Regions from separate parts of the Listeria sp. ILCC792 genome, predicted to be linked through region 1. Evidence: riboswitches for the same ligand, from Rfam matches in the RefSeq annotation. Region 1 holds a riboswitch; the other holds the start of a gene.

Region 1 (12,294 bases):
AATTTTGACTTGAAAACACAATTCAATGAGGTGCGGAGTAAAATGCATCATAAATGGAAAGACGGCAAATATATTGCTTTCTTCCAAGCCTTTACAAATACCCATGCGCCCGTCTCCGTTTTACGCGAAAAGTATGAAACGGTTATGAACGAGGAAGGTGTTGTTGGGCTTTCGATTGCGACGCGCCCAGACTGTTTGCCAGACGATGTGGTGGAATATTTGGCGGAATTAAATGAACGCACCTATTTATGGGTTGAGCTTGGTCTTCAGTCGGCGCACGATGAAACGGGGAAACTCATCAATCGCGCTCATGATTATGAGACTTATTTGGAAGGTGTCGCCAAACTACACGCAAAAGGCATTCGCGTTTGTACGCACATCATTAATGGGCTTCCAAAAGAAACACCAGAAATGATGCTTGAAACTGCACAAAAAGTAGCGGAAAGCGGCGTTGAAGGTATTAAAATCCACCTCCTCCACCTTCTAAAAGGCACGCCGATGGTTCTGGATTATAAGCGTGGCGACTTGAAATTTTTGTCGCAAGAAGACTATGTAAAGCTCGTTTGTGACCAACTTGAGCTTTTGCCAAAAGAGATGGTTATTCACCGCATCACGGGTGACGGCGGCGTTAGCGATTTGATTGGCCCCATGTGGAGTCTGAACAAGTTTGAGGTGTTAAACGCCATTGATCAAGAGCTCGTCTTTCGAAACAGCTATCAAGGAAAACATTTTTCGGGGGTAAAAGCATGAATTTAGACGGGATTCTTCCCTTCAGTCACGGTTTACTGAAAAAGATTATTTTCCCCGGTGACGCAGTGATTGACGCGACTTGCGGCAACGGGCACGACACACTTTTCCTCGCTGAATTAGTCGGCACAAATGGGTGCGTGTACGCGTTTGATATTCAAAACGAAGCCGTCCAAAATACTGCTACTAGACTCACCGAAGCAAATTGTTCCGCGCAAGTAAAACTATTTCAAAAAAGCCATGCGGAAATCGAAAATTGCGTCCCCGTACCAATTAAAGCTGCTATCTATAATCTTGGCTACCTACCAGGTGGCAACAAGTCCATTACAACGCTAAGCGAAACAACAATCTCAAGCATCGAGCAAGCGCTAGCGAAACTTCTTCCCGGTGGCATTGTCATTTTAGTCATCTACCGCGGTCATGACGCTGGAAAAACCGAAAAAAAAGCCGTTCTAAATTACGCTGAATCTTTGCCACAAAAGGACTTCCACGTTCTCAGATACGGTTTCATCAATCAACAAAACAATCCACCATTTGTTGTTGCGATTGAAAAAAGAGAGCGGAAAAATTAATTTCCACTCTCTTTTTCATTTATTTATTAAAATCATACTTTTCTTCAATATAAATGGAATACCAAATCATGAAGATGATGACCGTCCAAATTTTACGGCTGTAATCATGTTTCCCTGCGCAATGATCATCAAGCAGTTGTAACACGTACTCTTTGTTAATTAAATGCCCCGTTCCCGATTCATGAATAATCGTTTTAACCCACTCATTCATTTCCTCTTTTAGCCAGTGGCGAATTGGAACCGGGAATCCTAGTTTACGACGATTTAAAACGTGTGCGGGAACAAAAGTCTCTGCCGCTTTACGTAAAATATATTTCGTCGTTCCGTTTGTCGTCTTAAGCGATGCGGGAATTTGTTTCGCAACGTTAAACACTTCTTTATCCAAGAAAGGAACGCGCACTTCAAGTGAATTCGCCATCGTCATGCGGTCAGCTTTTAGCAAAATATCGCCGCGAAGCCATGTGTGCATGTCGATGTATTGCATCCGTTCGACTGGTCCGTAGTGTTTCGTTTCATCATAGAACGGTTTAGTGATGTTCGTATAATCGTGGCCTTCGATGTAGCCGGGCAGTAAAATGCGTTTTTCAGCTTCGGTAAACATCTTCGCATTGCCGATATAACGTTCTTCCATTGGCGTTGTGCCGCGTTCTAGGAAGCTTTTACCTCGCATTCCTTCTGGCATCACTTTAGCAACGCCGCCAAGCATCGATTTGAAAACGCCGGGCATTTTGTTGAACATGGAAAGTGAATTCGGTTCGTTGTAAATGTTATAACCGCCGAACAATTCGTCTGCGCCTTCGCCTGAAAGTGCTACGGTTACTTGTTTGCGCGCTTCACGTGATAAGAAGTAAAGCGGAATCGCCGCTGGATCGGCAAGTGGGTCATCCATATGCCAAACAATTTTCGGCAGTTCGTCCATGTATTCTTGCGGTGTAATCACATAGCTAATGTTTTCTACGCCAAGTTTATCTGCTGTTTCCTTTGCAACATCAATTTCGCTAAAGCCATCTCGTTCAAATCCGACCGAGAATGTTTTAATCGCTGGGTGGTATTCTTTCGCAATCGCCGCAATAATCGAGGAGTCAATTCCACCAGAAAGAAATGAACCGACGGGCACATCAGAGCGCATGTGCATTTTGACAGAGTCGTACATGACATCGCGGATTTCTTTAATAAACGTGTCCTCGGACTTAGAAACGGCTGCAAATTCAGGTTTGAAATACTGCGTAAACTGCATTTCTTCCCCTATTTTTTTAGTAAAATAATGTCCTGGTAGTAGACGTTTGACTTCCGTCGTAAGTGTGTCAGGTTCTGGCACAAATTGATACGTCATATAATTTTGTAAGGAAACTTCATCTAATTTTTTATTTTTCAGTGCGTGTAAAATCGATTTTTTCTCCGAACCCATATAAAGTTTGCCGTTTTCTTCTGCATAAAAGAATGGCTTAATTCCGAATGGATCACGCGCGCCGTAAACGGTATTTTCCACTTTATCCCAAATGACAAAGCCAAACATTCCGCGCAGTTTTTCGGCAGTCTTCTCTTTATATTTCGCATATGTAGCGATGATAACTTCTGTATCACTTTCGGTTTCAAACGATAAGCCGTCTGCTTTAAGTGATGCACGAAGTTCCACATAATTATAAACTTCTCCGTTAAAGATAATCCAATAACGTTCGTTTTCGTACGTTAACGGTTGGTGACCGTTTTCCACATCAATAATACTTAAACGTCTAAACCCGAACTGAACGTGCTCATCGGTATAGTATCCTTCATCATCAGGTCCACGATGGGTAATCATATCATTCATTTCTATAAACGTTTGTTTTTCTTCACCAGTAATTTCAGCAATGCGGTCATGAACGCATCCTACAAATCCACACATTCTGACATTCTCCTCTATTTTAAATTTCATTTGATTTCTCAATTACACAACGTCTATCATATCATAAAGCACGACGATTTGCACAGTTTCAATAATAAAAAAACGCCGCTAAAAGAAGCAGCGTTTCGAAATTATAGTTTACTTGCAAGTTGATTTAAGAAAGCCTTTAAGTCGGTTACTTTATTTGTTTCCTCCCACGGCAAGTTTAAATCAGAACGTCCAAAATGTCCAAATGCTGCTGTCTGCCGGTAAATTGGGCGTTGCAAGTCAAGCATTTTAATAATCCCCGCGGGACGCAAATCAAAATTGGCACGTACAGCTGCAATTAAATCTTTTTCAGAATAGTCACTTGTTCCGTAGGTCTCAATAGAAATCGAAACTGGGTGTGCGACGCCAATTGCGTAGGCTAACTGTACTTCTACCTTTTTCGCCAGTCCAGCTGCTACAATATTTTTAGCCACATAACGGGCTGCATAGGCACCGGAACGGTCAACTTTGGTCGGATCTTTACCGGAGAAAGCGCCGCCGCCGTGCCTTGCATAACCGCCGTAAGTGTCTACGATAATTTTCCGCCCAGTGAGCCCCGCATCGCCTTGCGGGCCGCCAATAACAAACCGACCTGTCGGGTTAATGAAATATTTTGTTTCCGCGTCTAACAAGTTTTCCTCGATGACCGCATGAATGACTTTTTTAAGCATGTCCTCACGTATCGTGTCATTTGAAATCTCAGGATGATGTTGCGTAGAAATGACAATCGTGTCGATGCGCACAGGCTGGTTGTTTTCATCATATTCTACAGTCACCTGTGTTTTGGCATCAGGGCGCAAATAATCAAGCGTTTTGGATTTCCTTAACTCAGCAATTTTTCGTGATAACGCATGCGCTAAATGAATCGGTAGCGGCATTAAATCCTCTGTTTCATCCGTCGCAAAACCGAACATCAAGCCTTGATCGCCGGCACCAGTCGCAAGTAAATCTGTTTCCTTTTCTCCGTTTCGCGATTCCAAAGATTCATCAACGCCCTGCGCAATGTCAGGCGACTGCTCATCAATTGCTGTTAAAACGGCACATGTTTCTGCATCAAAACCATATTTAGCACGCGTATAGCCGATTTCCTTAATCGTTTGTCTAACAATTTTCGGGATGTCCACATAAACAGATGTTGTAATCTCACCTGCTACAAGAACGAGTCCAGTTGTCACGGTCGTTTCACAAGCGACACGCGCATCTGGATCTTTTGCGATAATAGCGTCTAAAATTGCATCAGAAATTTGGTCTGCAATTTTATCTGGGTGCCCGTCAGAAACAGATTCTGACGTGAATAAATGACGATTTTCAGTCATTTGATAGTTCCTCCTTTTAATCTCTTCCATCCGCGTATGGCAAGAAAAAAAGCCCTATTCTCTACATAGACAGGCATAGAGAAAAGGCTTGAAAGTTCGTACCTTCGCTCTCATCGGTCAGGATTTCTCCTGCTCAGGTTAGCACCTTACAACAAAAAGTGTAGGTTGCTGGGCTTCAAAGGGCCAGTCCCTCTACCGCTCTGGATAAGAGTTGATTTCGTTCTTTTTTAGAATAACATACGGAACATACCGTTGCAACCCTAATTTACTGTTAAAAATTCCGGCCATTCATTTGGTGGCACATCCTTGTACTTTTCATATAATAAATCGCCTTTTTCTGTTCTGCTGTAACGGATGCCGTGGTTGCTGTGGTAGCGAAAAACATATCCGGCTTCTTCTAGTTGGTAAATCGTCCATAAAAAATCCGTTTTACTTGGCAAATTCATCCTACCTGATTTTGAACGATCGTTGACAAGTTCATGAATGTTCGATTCACTTTTATAGACGTTTTCAATAATTTTAAAGGCTAAATTAAATGGCATTTCCAAACTATTCACGCTTCCCTCTTCAAACACTTCACATTTTTATGCGGCAGATATTTTCTAATATAATACATTATTCTACCACGTTTTCGCGCAATTAAGCGATATATTTTTCTGCCAAAAAAAGGAATTCCCGGAAGATATAAGGCTACAGCTAGCCATTTCCAATAAGGTAAGCGCATGAGGATTTTGCGTACGGCATAAAAGCCGCGATAAATACGCCCATTTTCGCTTATAACATGCAACTGTTCGTGTAGTTCACTTGCTGAAAAATAGCTCCCTTTGTATGTTTGAAGCGGCTGCCATTTTAGCTGGCCTTTTTTGTCTAATTTCATCATTATTCGTTTGACTTCCTTGCAAAATTCGCAATTTCCATCATAAAAAACGATATCTTTCATCGACAAAACCTCCTAGTATTTTTCTTTCCCCTTATCATATTTTTAAACCTGTGGTATGATAGAATGGTTAAAATTAGAAAAATATATTCGAAATTAACGATAAGGAGAAGAAACATGACATTAATTCCACTAACTTTAATTATTTTTGCAGGCTTTGTTGCGGCTCTGCTTTTATTTGAATTCATTGTGAAATGGCGCTGGTTTAAGTACTTTTTGGCGACGGTAGGTTTAGTAGCCAGTGGCATCATATTTTTTATCAGCTTTTATGGTGGTGGTATGAAACAAACCGAAATTGCAATTGCATTATTCTTAGCAAGCTTTGGCGAATACGTCATTTCCCTCATCATCAGCCTTATTTCACTCATTAAAAGAAAATCAAATACGCCTAAGAAAAAGGCAACTAAAAAAACCGGTCATGCTTAAATCTAGCATAACCGGTTTTTTTAGTGTCATGTAATATTTTAATACAATTTAAGATGTTACACTTTTCGTTTAACAAACTATATTTTCTGTTTATATATTGTATAATTCTAACTATGAGGGAGGTACCAGTATGACCATTTTAAGTGAACGACTCACAAGCTTACGCGAAGACAGAGGTTGGACAAAAACGCTGGTTATACATAAGCTTGGTTTGAAAAATTTAGGTACTTATGCTAACTGGGAATACGGGACACGTGAACCTGATGCCCAAATGATTGTAAAACTTTCTGATTTATATGACGTAAGTACAGATTATTTACTCGGGAAAAGCAATACATCCTAAACATGCTTTTGACTATCAAAATAATCACATTATAATAATAGGAGATGAAGGATATTGGATTTTGAACAGTTTTCTAAGACACTTTTTTCTGTAAGCGCACGTGTAGAGCAATTAGAGGAAAATATTACTACAGAGGAAGCCACAAAAACATCATTAATTATGCCCTTCTTTCAAACTCTAGGTTATGATATTTTCAATCCCTTAGAGTTTTCACCAGAATACATTGCTGATGTAGGTATAAAAAAGGGAGAAAAAGTAGATTACGCCATATTAGAAGATGGGAAACCACTTATTTTAATTGAAGCTAAATCAATCAATGAAAAATTGAACAACCACGATTCTCAACTGTTTCGATATTTTGGGACAACCTCTGCTAAAATCGGAATATTGACAAATGGTAACGAATATCGTTTTTATACTGATTTAGATGAAACGAATAAAATGGATAGTAAACCTTTCTTCTCGTTTCACTTAACCGAATTAAAAGATGGACAAGAAGCTGAAATTTTCAAGTTTCATAAAGAACAATTTGACCTAATCAATATCTCGAAAGCAGCTTCTGATCTTAAATATCTTGGAGCTATAAAAGAATTTCTAACCAAACAATTAAATGACCCTAGTGAAGAGTTTGTAAAATTTATTATGACCGAAATTTATGAGGGGAAAAAGTCAAAAGCTGTAATTGATAAATTCACACCAGTTATCAAAAAAGGATTTAGACAATTTATTTCTGAACAAGTGAATAGTAAGTTAAATGCTGCCCTAAATAATTCTGTAAACTTAAGCAAAGAAGATGAAGAAACTAGTCTACATGAAACAAACGAAAAAGAAACTATAACAACCGAAGAAGAAATTGAAGCTTTTGCTACAACGAAACTAGTATTAAAAGATTCAATCGATTTGGAACGACTTTACTACAGAGATAACAAATCATATTTCAACATTCTCATTGATGATAATATTCGTAAATGGATTCTTAGACTTTATATTAATAACTCCCGTAAGTTTATTATTTTAAATGATGAAAAGAAAACTGAACTTGAGCTAGTGAATGTCACAGATATTTTTAACTATAAAGAAAAAATCACACCCATTGTTGAAAAATATTTATAAAAATAGCTACTTAGGCAAAGCATGTGGTACACTAATACTATAATAATTCACTACCTAGGGGGCGATTTTCATGAAGCAAACATTGCTGATTGTGATGGCAATCGTTTTTCCTGCAACTTTAGGAGCTATTGTAGCGCTTCAAGTTTACAAGAAAAAGACGGCCACTTATATGCCGCTAAAAAATGAATTTGTTCATTGGAAAAAGTAATCATCAAAGGAGGATTTCCACATGAAAAAAGCAGAAAGTGAAAAGCCACTTGTTATAAAAATTGTCATCTCTGTTTTGTTAGGGCTTGTTTTACTTAATCTTATGCCTATTCTAGCGATATTTTCTTAAAAAAATTGAGTTGCCATTTTAAAAATTTTATGCTAATTTAGTAATAGAATTTATGTTTTTATGGTGAGACAGTTAACGGCGATTGCCTTAATGCTTTTTTACAAAAAGACTCCGACACCCTTTTGGGATGCTCGGGGTCTTTTTCTGCTCACTAGGAAAAGAGAGGGGTTATACTATGAATAAAAAATGGGCTTTTAATTTTGCGAAAATTATTATAGGGGCGCTTATTTTTTCGCTAGCAGTAAACGTTTTTGCGATTCCAAACCATCTCGGTGAAGGTGGTGTTACGGGACTTACGATGATTTTATACTACACACTTGGAATTGCACCGGCTATTACTACTTTAATTTTCAATGGGATTTTGCTTATTATCGGATATAAATTTTTGGATCGGTTGACGATTATTCTTACAATTATAGCCATTATTTTTACATCACTTTTTTTACGTCTAACCGAAAATATAACCTTTGTAACTGACCAAACGATTATCGCAGCTATTTTTGCTGGCGTGTTAATGGGATTTGGTATGGGACTTATTATGCACGGTGGTGGAACAACAGCAGGAAGTGCCATTTTAGCTAAAATTGCGAATAAATATCTTGGCTGGAATACAAGTTATGCGCTCCTCTTTTTTGACCTCATCGTTGTCATTCCCTCAACTTTTATTATTGGCTTACAAAACATGCTTTTCACAATTGTTTCACTCTATGTTTCTACAAAAGTACTCGACTTAATTTTAGAAGGCTTTAATCCTAAAAAATCCGTTACTATCATTTCAGATAAATATGAAGATATCGCTCGTGAAATTGATTTAAAAATCGGTCGTGGCATGACTCTGTTTGACGGACAAGGCTATTATAAAAAAGAAGATAAGAAAATTCTTTATATCGTCATTAGCAGACAGCAACTTTTGCCACTTACCAAAATTGTTAACAAACATGATGAAAAAGCCTTTTTCATTATTAATGATGCCCAAAGTGTTGTTGGTGAAGGGTTTACAAAACAAATAACAAGTGAATAAATTGATTTTTTATGCTAAAATAAGTTCGATTCAATAAACAAGTGAGGCGATTTTATGAAGTTTTCTACTATTCCCTTTCGTTTCCTCCTTGTTGTTAGCTTATTATTTAGTATTTTAGGGGTCATAAATATTGGTATCTCCCTCTCATGGGATTTTAGTAACATTGAAAATTTGCTTTTAGGACTATTTTTACTTTTTCTAGGAATTGCATGTTACCATTTACGTTATAAACTCATTAAAAAGGGACGCAACGACTAAGAAATAACACGTGTAAACCCCGCCGAATTGATTTTCGGTGGGGTTTACTAGTATTGCTTCCTCCTATTTCCCTTCATAATCCATATTCATATATTTTTTGCCACCTTTTAGCTCTGTAATCATTTGTTCGATTCTTTTATGGCGAGTTTCCTCACGTTTTGCGCGTCCAATCCACCCAATATAATCATTTTTTTGAAAATCTGGGCGCTTTTTATAGGCTTCTAAAACTTGATGTTCTTTCAACAACTGATGAATATCTTCAGGCAAAGGATAAATCTCACGTTTTAAATTCGTTTCTTTAATATATGGATTCACGTCGTTAACTTCCCTTCCTCCTATTTTAAATCATTTTCCCCTTCTTTTTTTAGACAAACATCTTGTGAAATGGGATTGCGTTTTCATAAAAGAACATGGTACAATTTTCTGAATGAATAGTGAACATACTTTAACTTAAGGACGTGTATCTATGCATCATAAAGCGCTATCCCCCACTAGAAAAATCTTAAATTTGGCTATCCCCGCTACGATTGAGAACCTCCTTCAAACTATGATGGGGTTTGTTGATGGGCTAATGGTTGCTCGAATCGGTTTGCTTGCCGTCACTGCCGTAGGGCTTGCTAACACCATTCTTGCCGTCTACCTTGCCATATTTCTCGCATTAGGGATTGGAACTGCCTCACTAATTGCGCGCTATCTAGGCGATAAAAAAGTAACCGCTGCCAAAGAAATCGTTTCTCAATCTACATTTATTGCGATTTTAGTTGGAGCTTTATTTAGTGTCCTTACACTCCTTTTTGCCTCTCCACTCCTGCAGTTAATGGGCGCTAAGGATTCCGTTCTAGTTTATGCAGTCCCTTTTCTTTCTATAGTTGGCGGAAGCTCCGTTTTCATTTCTTTGATGACTGTATGGGGAAGCGTATTACGCGCTGCCGGAGATACAAAAACACCTATGAAAATTAGTTTCGTCATTAATATTTTGAACGTTCTTTTAAACTACATCTTGATTTTTGGTATCGGATTTATCCCCGCATTTGGCGTAGTCGGCAGTGCAATTGGGACTGTTATCGCTAGGCTCATTGGCTGTTTATTACTATACATGAAAATTCAACAAACTGATTTTCATCTTTCTTTCCGCAAATTATTCCGAAAATCCAATTATTCGGCGCTTATTCGCCTCTCTATTCCCGCAGCTTTGGAGCGGCTTGTCATGCGTCTAGGACAAGTACTTTATTTCAGCTTAATTGTAGCTGTAGGGATTAAAACATACGCCGCTCACTCGATTGCTGGGACTATTGAAAGCTTCACTTATATGCCTGGTTATGGTTTTGCCATTGCGGCGACAACACTTGTCGGTATGAGTGTGGGTGCTAAAAACTATCAGGAAGCGAAACAATTGGGATTTTTGTCTGCTAAAATTGGGCTGATAATTATGAGTGCTTTTGGCGCCGTTCTCTTCTTTTTCGCTCCTGTATTTGGCAGTTGGTTTACACAAGACCCAGAAGCGCTGCATAAAATTATAATCGCTCTGCGCATCGATGCTTTTATTCAGCCTATTTTAGCGATTAGTTTAATCCTTACAGGCGCTCTTCAAGGTTTGGGTGATACGAAATCGCCTTTATATAGCACGGTTATTGGCATGTGGGGCGTCCGGATTATCGGCGTGATTATTTTCAGCTTATGGCTTCAGATGGATATTGCCGGCATTTGGCTTTCGATTGGACTCGATTTACTGCTACGTTCCATTTATCTTACCTATCGCTTCCGGAAAAAGATCGCTCAAAAAAGCACGTTATTCGCAAAAAAGCAAGAGTTGAAAGATGTCTAATAAAAACCGCTAAAAATTTTAGCGGTTTTTACCCTTGATGCCCGCCAATGTACGTCGACCGCTTCATTCCAGTGGCCCCGCTTGAAAGGCTGCTCGCATGCATTAAGGCTTTATAGCCATAGCGCGCGCGAATCTTGTCAATTGTTCGCTCTAATTGTTCCATTTGCAGCGTTTTAATAGGATTCTCAAACAAATTAAGCTGCAAGCCCTTTTTTAGTGCGATGCCACCAAATGAAATGGCGATGACGCGAACAGATTGCTGCTGATAATATTTCCAAAACAGCATTTCTAAAATGGCTTTAAGCCGCACACTCGAATCTGTCGGCTGGATTTTAATTTGATGTCTAAAGCCTCGAATTGGACTATATTTGCTGTAACCAATACTCAAAAACACCCGATTGGTGTCCACAAAATTTTTGCGAAGGCGCGACGCCATCTCTTCGGCCATTTCTTTTATGACAATCACAACTTCTTTTGCATCTTTGTAGTCGCGTTCCAAAATTTGATTTTTCCCAAAAGATTTTTCGATAGGTTTATAAGTTTCATTGATACGGCTATAATCGAGACCGTGCGCATGATAGTAAAGCTGCTGCCCAATTACCCCAAAATGTTTCTTGAGCAGCCCTGGCTCTGTTTGGCTAAGCTCATAAATGCTATTTATGCCAATATCCCTAAGCTTCCGCCCCATTCGCTCCCCTATGCCCCAGAAATCCGTGAGCTTTTTAATGCGCCACACCTTCTCAGGAACGTTCTCATACCGCCATTCCGCTCGTCTCGTAAAACTATGTTTCGACTCAATATCAAGTGCCAATTTAGCCAAAAGCAGGTTATCGCCAATGCCACAAGTGACATAAAGCCCTGTTTCCTTTAAAATATCCGCTTGAATTTGTTCCGCAATCCTTGTAGTCGTCCCAAAAAGGCGATGCGAACCAGTCACATCTAAAAACACTTCGTCAATCGAATAAGGCAAAAAATACTCTTTAGGCACATATCGTAAAAAAACCGCCCGTATTTGTGAGTTAACAGCCAGATAATGTTTCATACGAGGCGGCGCAACAATAATGCGTGGATCGTTTGGAAGCTCATATCTTCTCGCTCCCGTTTGAATGCCAAACACTTTTTTCATGAGCGGTGTCGCAGCAAGAACTAATCCCCCACTATTTTCCGGGTGGCTCATGACAACTAAAAATGAAGTAAGCGGATTAAGTCCCCTTGAAACACATTCCACACTCGCAAAAAATGATTTTACATCAATGCATAAAATATCTTTTCGCGGCACATGCTGATAATCCATTACGTGTACCATTTAGATTCGCCTTCTTTACATGCCACATGATGAATACTATCAAAAAATACTTTTACGTTTTTCTCCCCGCTTCTAAGCCAAATATCGCCATCTTGAATGCCAACAATTCGTCCAATTAAGTCTGCTTCCGGAAAACCATCCGGGTTATACACTGGCAATTTCTGCTGAATAATGACAGTTT
Region 2 (12,294 bases), on a different contig from region 1:
GATTACACCTGCCATCGCCGTAAAACCAACAAGCGAAATCGCTGTGACGGTAATACCTGAAACGATAGCTGGCAAAGCTTCCGGAATTAAAACTTTACCGATGATGGTGAAAAGATTTGCGCCCATCGCTTTAGCTGCCTCAATTACACCTTTATCTACTTCTCTAAAAGCAATTTCTACCATGCGGGCATAGAATGGTGCAGCAGAAATAATTAAAGCGGGTAGTGCGGCTTTTGGTCCAATAATCGTTCCAACGAGCGTTTTTGTCATTGGTAAAAGTAGCACGATTAGGATAATGAATGGAATCGATCGGAATACGTTTACGAGTATTGCTGTAATCCAATATAAAATTTTGGCAGGCATTCCTTCATTTCGATTCGTTAAAAAGAGCAATAAGCCGAGTAAAATACCAAGTATGAAAACAGCAACTAAAGAATAAAGTGTCATGTAGAGCGTTTCTTGCGTGTAGCCCCACATCAGTTGCCAGTCAACGTCTGGGAAGAGTTCCTTCATCCTTCAATCACCTCTGTTTCAATCTTCAAGTCGCGTAAATGCTGAATCGTATTTTCAATTTCCGCGTCGCTACCTTCAATTTGCACGTAAAGCGTCCCGTAAGCGCCGTTTTGCGTTTGCGTTAAGCTTCCGTGAAGCACGTTTAGCGACACATCATGTTGTTTTGCGACTTCCGAAATGACCGGCCTTGTCGCATTTTCACTCATGAAGAGCAGTTTAACGAGCTTGCCTTCCGAATAGTTTTCAAGCAGTAGGTGAATTAATTCTTCCGTTTCATCTGATTCTGTGACTTGTTCAATGAACCGCTTCGTCACAGGCTGTTTCGGATGTTTGAAAACGTCTAAAACGTCGCCTAACTCAACCACTTTCCCAGCCTCCATAACGGCAACTCGGTTACAAATTTTACGAATAACGTGCATTTCATGTGTAATAACGATAATCGTCAAATTTAAACGCTTGTTAATATCTAGTAGGAGCTCTAAGACTTCATCAGTCGTTTGCGGATCAAGTGCGCTTGTCGCTTCATCACAAAGTAGTACAGTTGGGTCGTTAGCCAGTGCCCTCGCAATTCCAACGCGCTGTTTTTGTCCACCGCTCAGTTCCGACGGGTAAGCATCTTCTTTACCCTCAAGTCCGACTAAACGGATAAGTTCGTTCACACGATTTTTTCGTTTTTGTCCGCGTACGCCTGCAATTTCTAGTGGGAACGCAATGTTGTCAAAAACGGTTCGCGACCATAGCAAATTGAAATGCTGAAAAATCATCCCAATTTTTTGCCGAGCCTTCCGAAGTTCTCTCCCGCGGATTTGGCTTACTACCTTGCCGTTTACGTCAACTTGTCCTGCTGTTGGAAGTTCCAAACCATTGAACAGTCGAATCAGACTACTTTTCCCCGCGCCAGAGTAACCGATGACACCGAAAATCTCGCCTTCTGCAATTTCCAAGCTAACGTCATCGACCGCCCGCACTTTATTTTTTCTTGTCGCATAATCTTTTACCACATTTTGGAGTGTTATCATTCGCTTCACCTTTTTCTCTCAATGTAAAAAGCCTTCCTGCATGAGCAGAAAGGCACGAATTTAGCGTTGTACGACTTTCTTCTCATCTTTCAGAACCAATCTGTTCTGTATGAATTAGCACCTTAAGTGTTTACTTAGGTTGCTGGGCTTCGTCGGGCATATCCCTCCACCACTCTGGATAAGAATTAAATTATAATTGGCGCGCTTGAAACGCGTCCTGTTTTTTCATATTACATTTAGAACGCTGTTTTGTCAACAGTAAATTTCAGATTTATGTATCGAGGAAATGCTTTCGGATAATCCGGGGCTCGTTTGATAAGTATAATAAAAGACAGCAATGACCGTTAAAATAGCAATCGACATAATAAAAAAGCTTTTCTTTGTCATTTTTTCCCCTCCTAGCTTAAATTTTACTTCCTTAAGCTAAAAACGCGGGAAAGAAATGGGAAAGAAAAGCTAAAGATTGAATCAATATGAGCTTGAAATTGCTCGTTTAAATTAATGGTAATTTCACGGTAAATGTTGTCTTATGATGTTTACTTGTCGCCATCACAAGGCCGCCGTGGCGTTCCACGATTGATTTTGCAATCGCAAGGCCAAGACCCGTGCCTGTCGTCGTACGATTTTTATCGACTTTATAAAAGCGGTCGAACAAATGTGGCAAATCAAGCGCGGGAATTTCCTCACCGTAATTAATGACATCAATCACCGCAAAGTCTTCTTCTTTTCGGGCAACTAAATCGATATGTTGATTGCCTTCCCCGTATCTAAGGGCATTTGAAAACAAGTTTTCAAAGAGGCGCATAATCTGATTGCCGTCACCGCTCACAACTAAATTGTCCGCCTCATAAGTTTCAATGATTTCCATGCCCTTATCACGTGCAAGTCCATCAAATTCTGCGACAAGTTGGCGGAGCAGCTCGACCATATCTAACCGATCATTTTCCAACGTATATTCAGCACTTTCTAAGCGTGTATAAGAAAATAAATCATCGATAAGCTTATGCAAGTGCTTTGCTTTATCATAAACGAGCTCGGTATAGTATTTGAGTTCGACTTCATCACGGTAACGATCATCGTGAATATAACTTAAATAGCCTAAAATTGAAGTGAGTGGCGTCCTCAAATCATGTGATACATTCGTGATCAAATCGTTTTTCGCTTGCTGCGCTTCTTGCTCCTGTTTCATTAAATTTTCTTGACGTGAGCGCATTTTCTCAATGTTCATTTCCAACTCGCGAATTTCTGGAACAAGACTCTTCGTATCAACTGGACGGTCAAGCCCGAGCGCATAGTTAATTGTGCGCAGTTGCTTCTTTAATTTCCGTTGACGCATTAACCGGTAAAAAATATAGAAAATAAGTAACGCCATGATGAGCGTAATGATATATTTCGCCAACAGCACCACCGGCGACTCCACCACATTGTTATACTTTCCTCGTCCAAATAAATCCATAAATGAATCGCTTAAACCACGAAGCACCACCGACTCATCGCGAATCGACTGCACCCACAAAAAAATCGTCTGGAGCGCAACGCCCGCTAGAAGCCATGAAATTATCGCAAAAAAAGCAACTTGCCAAGGACCCATTACATGCGCGAGCCGCTCAATCATTTGTTTAAATTTCAATTTTATACCCTACTCCCCAAATCGTTTTAATCACGTTCTCCCCGTCTAGCGCTTCCCGCAATTTATCGCGTAAGTTACTAATATGCACCATGACCGTTTTACTCGCGCCAAATGCCTGCTCCTGCCAAATTTTTTCAAAGATATATTCTGAACTAAAAACCCGGCCTGGTTCACTCGCAAGTAAATGTAAAATATCAAACTCCGACGTCGTCAAATGAAGTTCCTTTTGGTTAACCGTCACAATATGCTGATCCCGATTAATTTCAATTGGACCAATGACTAAATTATTCGTTTCGTCCGCTGCAACCGACTGCATATTTTGAATCCGCCTTAAAATCGCCTTCACGCGCACAGAAAGTTCGAGCGGATTAAACGGTTTAATCATATAATCATCCGCACCTGTTAAAAGTCCCATAATTTTATCGTTGTCCTCCGCTTTCGCACTCAACATTAAAATTGGCGTTAAAATCCCCTCACTGCGCATCATGCGACAAACTTCTAAGCCGTCCATTTCCGGCATCATAATATCTAAAATAATCAGTGAAAAATCAATTTTATTCACCAAACTCCAAACCTCAGCCCCGTCATAAGCCTGATGGATATCATACCCTTCATTTTGCAGGTAAAGCTTGACCAAGTCGACAATTTCCTTATCATCATCTGCAATTAAAATAGATGTCATCGTCCCTTACCTCTTCTCATTTTTATTACCCTCATTGTACCATCACAACGAAAAAAAAAGAAATCAGTTGAGATTTCTTTAATAAATATTAAACATTTGTCGCTCTTCCTCCGGTTCCAAATGAATCAACACCTGTGCCTTCGAATAAAACTCACCAATTTCCCGTTCAATCTTGTCACAAAGCGCATGAGCCTCCGTCACCGTCATCTCACTCGACACAACAAGATGAAAATCAATGTACTCCTCCGCACCCGCTCTTCGTGAACGAAAATCATGAAACTCAATAAAATCCTCTTTGTGAGCTAAAATAATACGTTTGATTTCTTCTTCCTCTTTTTTATTCAAACGTTGATCCATAAGTGGTGGAAACGATTCTTTGAGCAACTTCCAAGCCTCATACATAATGTAAATTGCGGTTATAATCGCAATCGTTGGATCGAGCCAAGTCCAGCCAGTCAAATAAACGAGTAGCAGACTTCCTGCAATACCAAGCGATGTAAAAACGTCCGTATAAAGATGTAGCGCGTTTGATTTCATTGCTACAGAATTCGCCTTATCAGCCGCGCGTTTAATCACCCGAGAAATAATCATATTTACCGCTGCACCGAAAAGCATTACAGCAATTCCGAGCGCAGGAAGACGAATTTCATGCGGATTCGTAAATTTATTAATCGATTCTATAATAATCCAAATCCCCGCAACAAAAATTAGCAGCGTTTCAATTGTACCCGCAATATTTTCCGCTTTGCCGTGCCCATACGGATGGTCATCATCAGCAGGTCTCCCCGCAATCCGAATTGAGAAAAATGTAATGACAGAAGCAAAAAGATCCATCGATGAATGGACCGCCTCCGAAATAACAGCCACCGATCCCGTCAAAAAACCAACGATTAATTTTAAAACAACAATAATAAAATTACTTATAACGGATAAAATTGTTAAATTATTGTGACTCATCTTATCTGCCCCCAAACACTCACTTATCAAACACCTGAATAAGTGTATCATATCGAAGTTAAATGGGTCTACAGCAACCTTTTTAGTGTTAACCAGTTCTATATCAGAGATGAAACTTTTTTTACTCTAGGAAACTTTCTAAAAAGTTAAAAACTGGGACAACACTATGCAAAGTATACGTTTTATCCACAAATTCACCACGTTCAATCCGCACTAAAACCGGTACCGCTTCAATTTCAAAGCATGGCGCATATTCTTTCGAAAGATTTAAATCTAACGCATACGTTTCGATACCCGCACTTTTTTCCGCAAGCTCAATCATCTGCCCAGCAAGCCCGCAAGAACCACATAAAGGCGTATAAAAATAAAAAAAGCCACTTTTCTTTTCCTCCAAAAAGCGCGCCAAGTCGTTCTTATCAAACTGAATCATATTTACCTCCTAAAAAGCCAACCTCATACAAGGTTGGCTCGAAAATTTAATCCTCAATCACTTTTTCATAATCTTCGCTTGATAATAGCGCATCAATTTGTTCAGCAGATACATTTTTCACTTTCAAAATCCAACCTTTTTCATATGTATCACTGTTTAAAAGTTCTGGTTCATCTTCTAAGCCTTCGTTAACCTCTACAACTTCCCCCGTTACCGGTGCATAAAAATCAGAAACCGTTTTAACAGACTCAACACTTCCAATAGAGTCACCTTGCTCTATTTTATCGCCAACTTCTGGCAATTCAACAAAAACAATATCGCCCAATTGGTCTTGCGCAAAGTCTGTAATGCCAATGATATACGTATCACCGTCTTGTTTCACCCATTCATGTTCTTCCGTATACAATAAATCTTTTGGTAAACTCATTTTAAAAACTCCTCCTTTTAATAAAACAGCGCAATTTTATTTCCAAGCAGCTTCAAATTCTTCTTCTTTAAAGCCGAGTGTTACCTTATTCCCGTCCGTCGTAAGCGGACGCTTAATTAATTTTCCATCAGAAGCAAGCAATTTGAACGCTTCCTCTTCAGACATCTCATCTAACTTATCTTTCAAACCGAGTTCACGGTATTTGATTCCACTTGTATTAAAGAAACGGCGAAGCGGCAAACCACTTTTTTCAAACAGTGCTTTTAATTCATTCGCTGTCGGCGGATTTTCGATTAAATCAATTTGGTTAACCTCCACCTTGTTTTCCTCAATCCAAGCCTTTGCTTTTCTGCATGTCGAACACTTCGGGTACCAATAAAAATCTATCACAATCGCTACTCCCTTCCCACCTAAATCTACTTCTATCATAGTCCATTTTCCCCAAAAGCACAAATAAAAAAGCAAGTCCAACACAACTTTTGGCTAAAAGCAGCGCAAAAAAGAAAGCGCATACAGAGAAATCCCCTTAACTTTTTAGTACCTCTTCTTCCGTCCACTTTTTCGTGTCCTCGCTAAAGCTATAATAATCCGGCTTACAGTCAATATAAATCTCACTTACAAGCCTAAAGTCCTCCAAAACAAAAAGTTCCGAGTTCATAAAATACTCGCCTGATTTCACATTATGCCAAAACAAAGTCGAACCGCACGTCTTGCAAAACCCACGTTCACCAAGTTCCGACGAAGAAAAGCGCGTCATATTTTCCTCCCCCGAAAAAATCACGTCCAAACCACCACTAATGCTCAAAAACGGTCCAGCTGTCCATTTCCGACACATTTCGCAATGACACGCATGAATGTCATGATCCTTAGAATTCACTGACACATTCACAGCCCCACAAAGACATCTCCCATCTAATTCCCCCATCAAAACCGCTCCTTTTTACTATTATATTTAAGAAAAAAGCTGAATCTAAATGATTCAGCTTAATTTACCATCTTACTTTCGATTTCAAACATCGATTTTTGATAGTTAAAACGAATGGATAAAATGAGGCCTATCGCCATCATATTTCCGAGTAGTGCACTTCCTCCGTAACTTATAAATGGTAACGGAATCCCTGTAATAGGCAGTAAACCGATATTCATTCCAACATTTTCAAGAACGTGGAACATAATCATCATGACAACACCCGTACAAATATAAGAATAGTAAGGAACATTAATATCAAGTGCCACCCGAATAATTTGATAAATGAGCAGGAAATATAGCGCAAGTAAAATGCTGGCGCCTACAAAACCATAGTCACCACCGATAATCGTAAAAATAAAATCATTATGGTTTTCTGGAATCGCAATCGCATCATATCCCGCGCCGTTCCCGGTAATCTGCCCAGAACCAATGGCCGTCATCGCACGCAGCACTTGATAACCGCCACCTTGCGGATCAGTTTCTGGATTAATCCATGTTGTAATACGATCAAATTGGTATGGCTTAAAGCCAATCTTAACGAGCCAATTTTGATGATAAATAACCATCCAAATCGCAGCTGTTCCAAGCGCGATAATCCCACCATACAGTGGTACGATAATCTTCCAACTAATCCCCGAAACGAGAATCATTCCTGCAATAATCGCAATAAAAACAAGTGTCGTCCCTAAATCCGGTTGCATCATAATAAGCACTAGCGGGACCGCTGCAAAAAGTCCTATCTTCACAATCAACCAAAAATCATACTTAATCGTATGTACCTTAAACTTGTTGTTATGATCCATAATAACCTTCGCTAAAACGATAATAATAATAACTTTAACAACTTCCGACGGCTGTAAGCTTCCCAAAAATGGAATGATAATCCAACTTTTCGCACCTTTTACTTCTTTACCAAAAACAAGCACAAACACAAGCAGGAAAATACCAAGCGCATAATAATAATACGCCCATTTTGTCAGCCTATCATAATCAAGTTGCATCATCACAACAATCGCAAATGTTGTCACCGCGTACCAAACGATTTGCTTCATCACAAAGTTCGTATCATACTGCTCATTCGTAATCTGCGCACTATAAATCGATATTAAACTAATTAAGCAGAGCAACATTAAAGTTAAAATAATACCGTAGTCAATTCGCCCTGCCATTTTATTTTGCTGGTTCATTCTTTACGCTCCTAACTGGTTGGTTAACAAAACAATCCCTTACTTTGCCCCCAAACACTCCCGTAAAACCCAATTTATATATTATAACATAAAATTTCTCTCTTCATTATATCAAGTTTTTAACAGATAGGAAGCTTTTTCACGAAATTCTAATCTAAAATTATGATGAGAAACGCGTAGACGAAACCGGCCGAATCGATAGTTTATCACCAACTTCTGAAACATCTGCTTTTATGTGAAAAATTTCTTCCAAAAGTGCCGTCGTAAACACCTCATGAGGCGTACCAGTTTTAGCAATCGCACCATCTGTACAAGCAAAAATTTGATCACTATAAAGTGCAGCTTGATTCAAATCATGCAAAACAAGCACTATCGTCATTCCGTACTCGCGATTTAATTTCGTAAGCAAATCTAAAAGTTCCAATTGATGCGCGATATCAAGATATGTCGTCGGCTCATCTAACAATAAAATTGGCGTCTTTTGCGCCAAAGCCATACCAAGCCACGCTCGCTGCCGCTCGCCGCCTGACAACGTGTGAAGCGGCCGATAAGCGAGGTGCTCCAAATTGCATACCTGAAGCGCCCAACGAATTACCGTTTCATCTTCCGTAGTAAGCCCAGTACTCAGCCATGCTTTATGCGGCATCCGCCCGTAGGCAATTAAATCGTGCACCACCACATCTAAAAGGCCGTCTGGTGCCTGCGAAAGCATCGTCATTTCCTTCGCCAATTTTTTCGCGCTAATCGCCGCCAAATCAGTTCCATCAAGCATAACACAGCCGCTTTTAGGTTCGAGAAGGCGCATCATTAGTCGAAGGATAGTCGATTTTCCCGACCCATTCGGTCCAACAAGCGTCGTTATTTTTCCTTCTTCAATTTGCAGCGACAAATCGCGAATCGCAAAATCCTTTTTTCTCGAAAAAGAAAGGTTTTCAATGTCTATTTTCATGAAGTGACACGCCCTCTCTGTAATAGAATGAGGAAGAACGGCGCGCCAATCATCGCAAGTAAAATCCCCACTGGGAGCTCAATCGAGCCAAACCAGCTTCGCGCCGCCGTATCCGCAAAGCCCACCAAAACGGCACCGCCTAGCGCCGACATCGGCAGTAAATATTTATAATCATTCCCAATAATCAATCTAAAAATGTGTGGGACAACTAGGCCGACAAAGCCAATTAGGCCCGCCACACTGACTGCCACGCCGCTCAAAAATGCCGCCAACATGATAATGAAGAAACGATGCTTTTCAACCGCATAGCCTAACAATTTCGCCGCGTCGTCGCCGAGCATGAGCACATTGGACGAGCGGATGGCAAAAATGCTAAGGATAAATCCGACCACCATGTAGGGAAATATCATCTCCAAGTGATACCAACTTTTCCCCGAAATTGTGCCCGTCATCCATGAAATCACACTCTGCACACGATTCGAGTAAAGCACCATAATGCCAGAGGTCATCGCCGTAATAAACGCGTTAATCGCCACACCCGATAGAATCACGCGCAGCGGTGAAACCCCTTTATCCCAAGCCACGATGTAGATTAAAAGGGCTGTTCCAAATGCGCCTAAAAATGCACCAAGCGGGACGAAACCTGATAAGGTAGGGAAAACGATTGTCAAGATGATGGCAACAAGGCCTCCGCCCGCCGATACACCGATAACGCCTGGATCAGCAAGCGGATTTCGCATAACGCCTTGAAGTAGGCAGCCTGAAATCGCAAGCGCCGCCCCAACTAAAAAGGCAATTAGCATTCGTGGCAAGCGTAAATTCCATACGAGCTGGTTGGAAAGCGTGTCGCCGTCACCCGTTAAAACATGCCAAACTTGCGAATACGAAAGACCCACCGAACCAGTCGTCAAACCGTAAAAGAAAACCACAATTAGAAGGACTAGAACAACAGCAAGCGAAATCAAACGGCGTCTTCGTCTAGGATCATGCGCCGCACTCATTTCGCCACCTGATTTAATTTCTGAGTCATATAATCAAGCGCCTCGTCAATTCGGACACCCGGATTCGTTCCAAACAAATCAGCCGGGAGCACCATGACATGGCCGTTTTTTACCGCCGTAGTCGAATTCCAAGCGTCATTTTGTTCCATTTCTTTTCGAAAAGCCGCTTCCGTTTCTTTTTCATCCCCACCGTGAATCATTAAGAAAATCACTTCCGGATCTTCTGCAACAATTTTTTCAATATTAAGTGCCGCGTACTGTGGAAAATTCTCCACGCCCTTTAAGTTTTCGGCAACATTAATTCCACCAGCAATTCGCAAAGTATCTCCGCTAAGCGATGTCGGCAAAGCCGCATAATTGCTTCCCGGTGCCCCTAAAATCATAAGCGCCCGGACACTCTTCCCCGCTTGCGCCGTTTGAATTGCCTCTTCCTTCTCGGTTAGCATCTGATTCAATTCCTTCGCTTTCGCCTCCGCAGAAAGCAATTTCCCCAGCACTTCCGTTTGCGTTTTAATTTCATCAACCGAATTCGCGCCCGTCAAAATAACCTTCGCCCCAATTGCTTCAAGCGCTGGTACATCCTTCAAATTTTGCTCCGAACTTGCCACAATCACATCAGGCGCAAGCGCCGCAATTTTTTCCAAATTTAAATCATGTGTATTCCCAACTTCCGTAGCGTTTTTCGCTTCGTCCGGTTCCACACCACTCGCATCTTGCGTTTGCCGCCCAACCACTTTCCCGCCAAGCGCATAAACAATGTTCATATCTGAATTTGTGAGCGTAATAATTCGCTTCGGTAATGTATCAAACGTGACAGTCCGCCCCGCCATATCATGTATCGTTAAAACTGCTTTTTCCGCTTTCGCCTCGCTAGGAGTCTCTTTTTCCGCCGACTCAGGAGCCCCCGAACAAGCAGAAAGAAATAAAATCGCGATAAAAACCAGTCCAAAATATGCCTTTTTCATAGTTTCCTCCCCGTGTTTTCTGGTATATTTATTGTACTAGAAAATCCCTTTTAATTCAAAGGTTAATTGAGAATCATTTTCATTAAGAACGGAGCGATCACATGTTAGACTTTGTAGTCCCCTTGCTACTCATCGGTTTAGGCGCCTATTTTTATTTTTTCACCCCAACCAATCAAAACCAAGCCCTCAGCTACCGGACAAAAGCGAGTTTAAAATCACCAGAAGCCTTCAAACGAGCGCATCGCTACTTAGGCAAGCTTTGGCTAATACTCGGTACCGCCACATTTTTCCTTTACGTTGCACTAAGTTTTGTCCCCATCCAATTTTTCATACGCAGTAGCTTGTTTTTCGTCATCCTTTTAATTTTATTATGCCTATCCATTTTATTAACCGAACGTAAAATAAAACAATAATTTTTTGTTGAAAAACAACAAATTTTATTTTATACTAAAACTAATCCTAAAAGTAGTGAGGTATTTAGTATGAAAAGAGAAACTTTACTTTTAAAGCTCGTCATTATTGTTCTCTGTATTCCAGTATTGGCGCTTGCATTTGTCGGTCTGCCTCGCCTGATTATCGGGGCACTTCAGACCTTTCCAAACAATCAAATTTTTGTTTATATGGCTTTCATCAGCATTTATTTGAGTGCCATTCCATTTTTCATTGCCGTAGTTCAAGCATTCAAACTGCTACTTTTAATTGATAAAAACAAGGCTTTTTCAACCCTTGCAGTTAAAAATCTAACTAAAATCAAGTTTTCTGCTTTCCTAATTAGTGGCCTATATTTACTCACCTTACCACTATTCTACATGGCAGCCAACATCACAGATGCGCCCGGAATTATTTTCATCGGAATCGTGGTCATTTTCGCCGCATTTATTATCGCCATTTTTTCGGCTGTTCTTGAGAAGCTACTACAAAACGCGATTTCCATCAAATCTGAAAATGATTTAACGATATGAGGTGATTTTATGGCCATTATTATAAATGTAGATGTTATGCTCGCCAAACGAAAAATGTCCGTTACAGAACTATCCGAAAAAGTCGGCATTACAATGGCAAATTTATCCATTCTAAAAAACGGCAAAGCAAAAGCCGTCCGCTTCTCAACCTTAGAAGCTATATGTAAAGCACTCGACTGCCAACCCGGCGACATTTTAGAGTATCAAAAAGACGACGAAACACTTTAGCAGGTAACTGTAGCAAATTATGAACTTACACGAAATAAAAAATCAGGCGGATAGCAAAGATTACCTTTGTCATCCGCCTGACCGTTAATTCGCTAGGATTGGCAACAATTTCACCATTTCCTCTTGAACCAGTTGTTGATCATATGCTGTCGCAGAATGAAAGGCATTGCGCTTCAATACCTGTTTTTCTGCTTCACTGATTGAACTAAATTGCACCAATTTTTCAGCAATCGAACTAGCACTACCAACCTCCGTGAAATAACCGTTTTCTCCCTCAATCAAATACCCTTGAATTCCCGCAATACGACTACCAATCACCGGAACTCCACACGCCATCGCTTCGATGCCAACAAGTCCCAAGCTCTCCCCTTTTC

The links. Region 1 has a riboswitch for S-adenosylmethionine ahead of metK (methionine adenosyltransferase). Riboswitches for the same ligand answer to the same signal wherever they lie in the genome.
Region 2: it holds a riboswitch for S-adenosylmethionine, as region 1 does, so the genes downstream of both, CFS60_RS08195 (methionine ABC transporter ATP-binding protein) here and metK (methionine adenosyltransferase) in region 1, are expected to answer to the same signal.

The regions. Positions count from the first base shown of each region.
Region 1 covers NZ_FYBO01000014.1:26,793-39,086, reverse strand. Annotated here, with positions in the region: gene CFS60_RS12640 (TIGR01212 family radical SAM protein) at 1-750, shown strand, start outside; gene CFS60_RS12635 (class I SAM-dependent methyltransferase) at 747-1,319, shown strand; gene asnB (asparagine synthase (glutamine-hydrolyzing)) at 1,339-3,204, opposite strand; gene metK (methionine adenosyltransferase) at 3,336-4,547, opposite strand; SAM riboswitch class I at 4,655-4,758, opposite strand; gene CFS60_RS12620 (DUF3116 family protein) at 4,808-5,104, opposite strand; gene CFS60_RS12615 (thiol-disulfide oxidoreductase DCC family protein) at 5,101-5,487, opposite strand; gene CFS60_RS12610 (hypothetical protein) at 5,602-5,910, shown strand; gene CFS60_RS12605 (helix-turn-helix domain-containing protein) at 6,041-6,253, shown strand; gene CFS60_RS12600 (type I restriction endonuclease) at 6,308-7,366, shown strand; gene CFS60_RS13945 (hypothetical protein) at 7,437-7,574, shown strand; gene CFS60_RS12595 (YitT family protein) at 7,879-8,724, shown strand; gene CFS60_RS12585 (YdeI/OmpD-associated family protein) at 9,046-9,297, opposite strand; gene CFS60_RS12580 (MATE family efflux transporter) at 9,449-10,807, shown strand; gene CFS60_RS12575 (Y-family DNA polymerase) at 10,836-12,113, opposite strand; gene CFS60_RS12570 (hypothetical protein) at 12,101-12,294, opposite strand, start outside.
Region 2 covers NZ_FYBO01000006.1:77,028-89,321, reverse strand. Annotated here, with positions in the region: gene CFS60_RS08200 (methionine ABC transporter permease) at 1-513, opposite strand, end outside; gene CFS60_RS08195 (methionine ABC transporter ATP-binding protein) at 510-1,532, opposite strand; SAM riboswitch class I at 1,612-1,717, opposite strand; gene CFS60_RS14055 (hypothetical protein) at 1,785-1,919, opposite strand; gene CFS60_RS08190 (cell wall metabolism sensor histidine kinase WalK) at 2,026-3,168, opposite strand; gene CFS60_RS08185 (response regulator transcription factor) at 3,152-3,844, opposite strand; gene CFS60_RS08180 (cation diffusion facilitator family transporter) at 3,923-4,801, opposite strand; gene CFS60_RS08175 (thioredoxin family protein) at 4,923-5,231, opposite strand; gene gcvH (glycine cleavage system protein GcvH) at 5,278-5,658, opposite strand; gene CFS60_RS08165 (arsenate reductase family protein) at 5,695-6,048, opposite strand; gene CFS60_RS08160 (GFA family protein) at 6,185-6,583, opposite strand; gene rodA (rod shape-determining protein RodA) at 6,643-7,815, opposite strand; gene CFS60_RS08150 (ABC transporter ATP-binding protein) at 7,976-8,764, opposite strand; gene CFS60_RS08145 (iron ABC transporter permease) at 8,761-9,765, opposite strand; gene CFS60_RS08140 (ABC transporter substrate-binding protein) at 9,762-10,730, opposite strand; gene CFS60_RS08135 (SdpI family protein) at 10,832-11,143, shown strand; gene CFS60_RS08130 (DUF2975 domain-containing protein) at 11,213-11,692, shown strand; gene CFS60_RS08125 (helix-turn-helix transcriptional regulator) at 11,702-11,920, shown strand; gene CFS60_RS08120 (glycosyltransferase) at 12,005-12,294, opposite strand, start outside.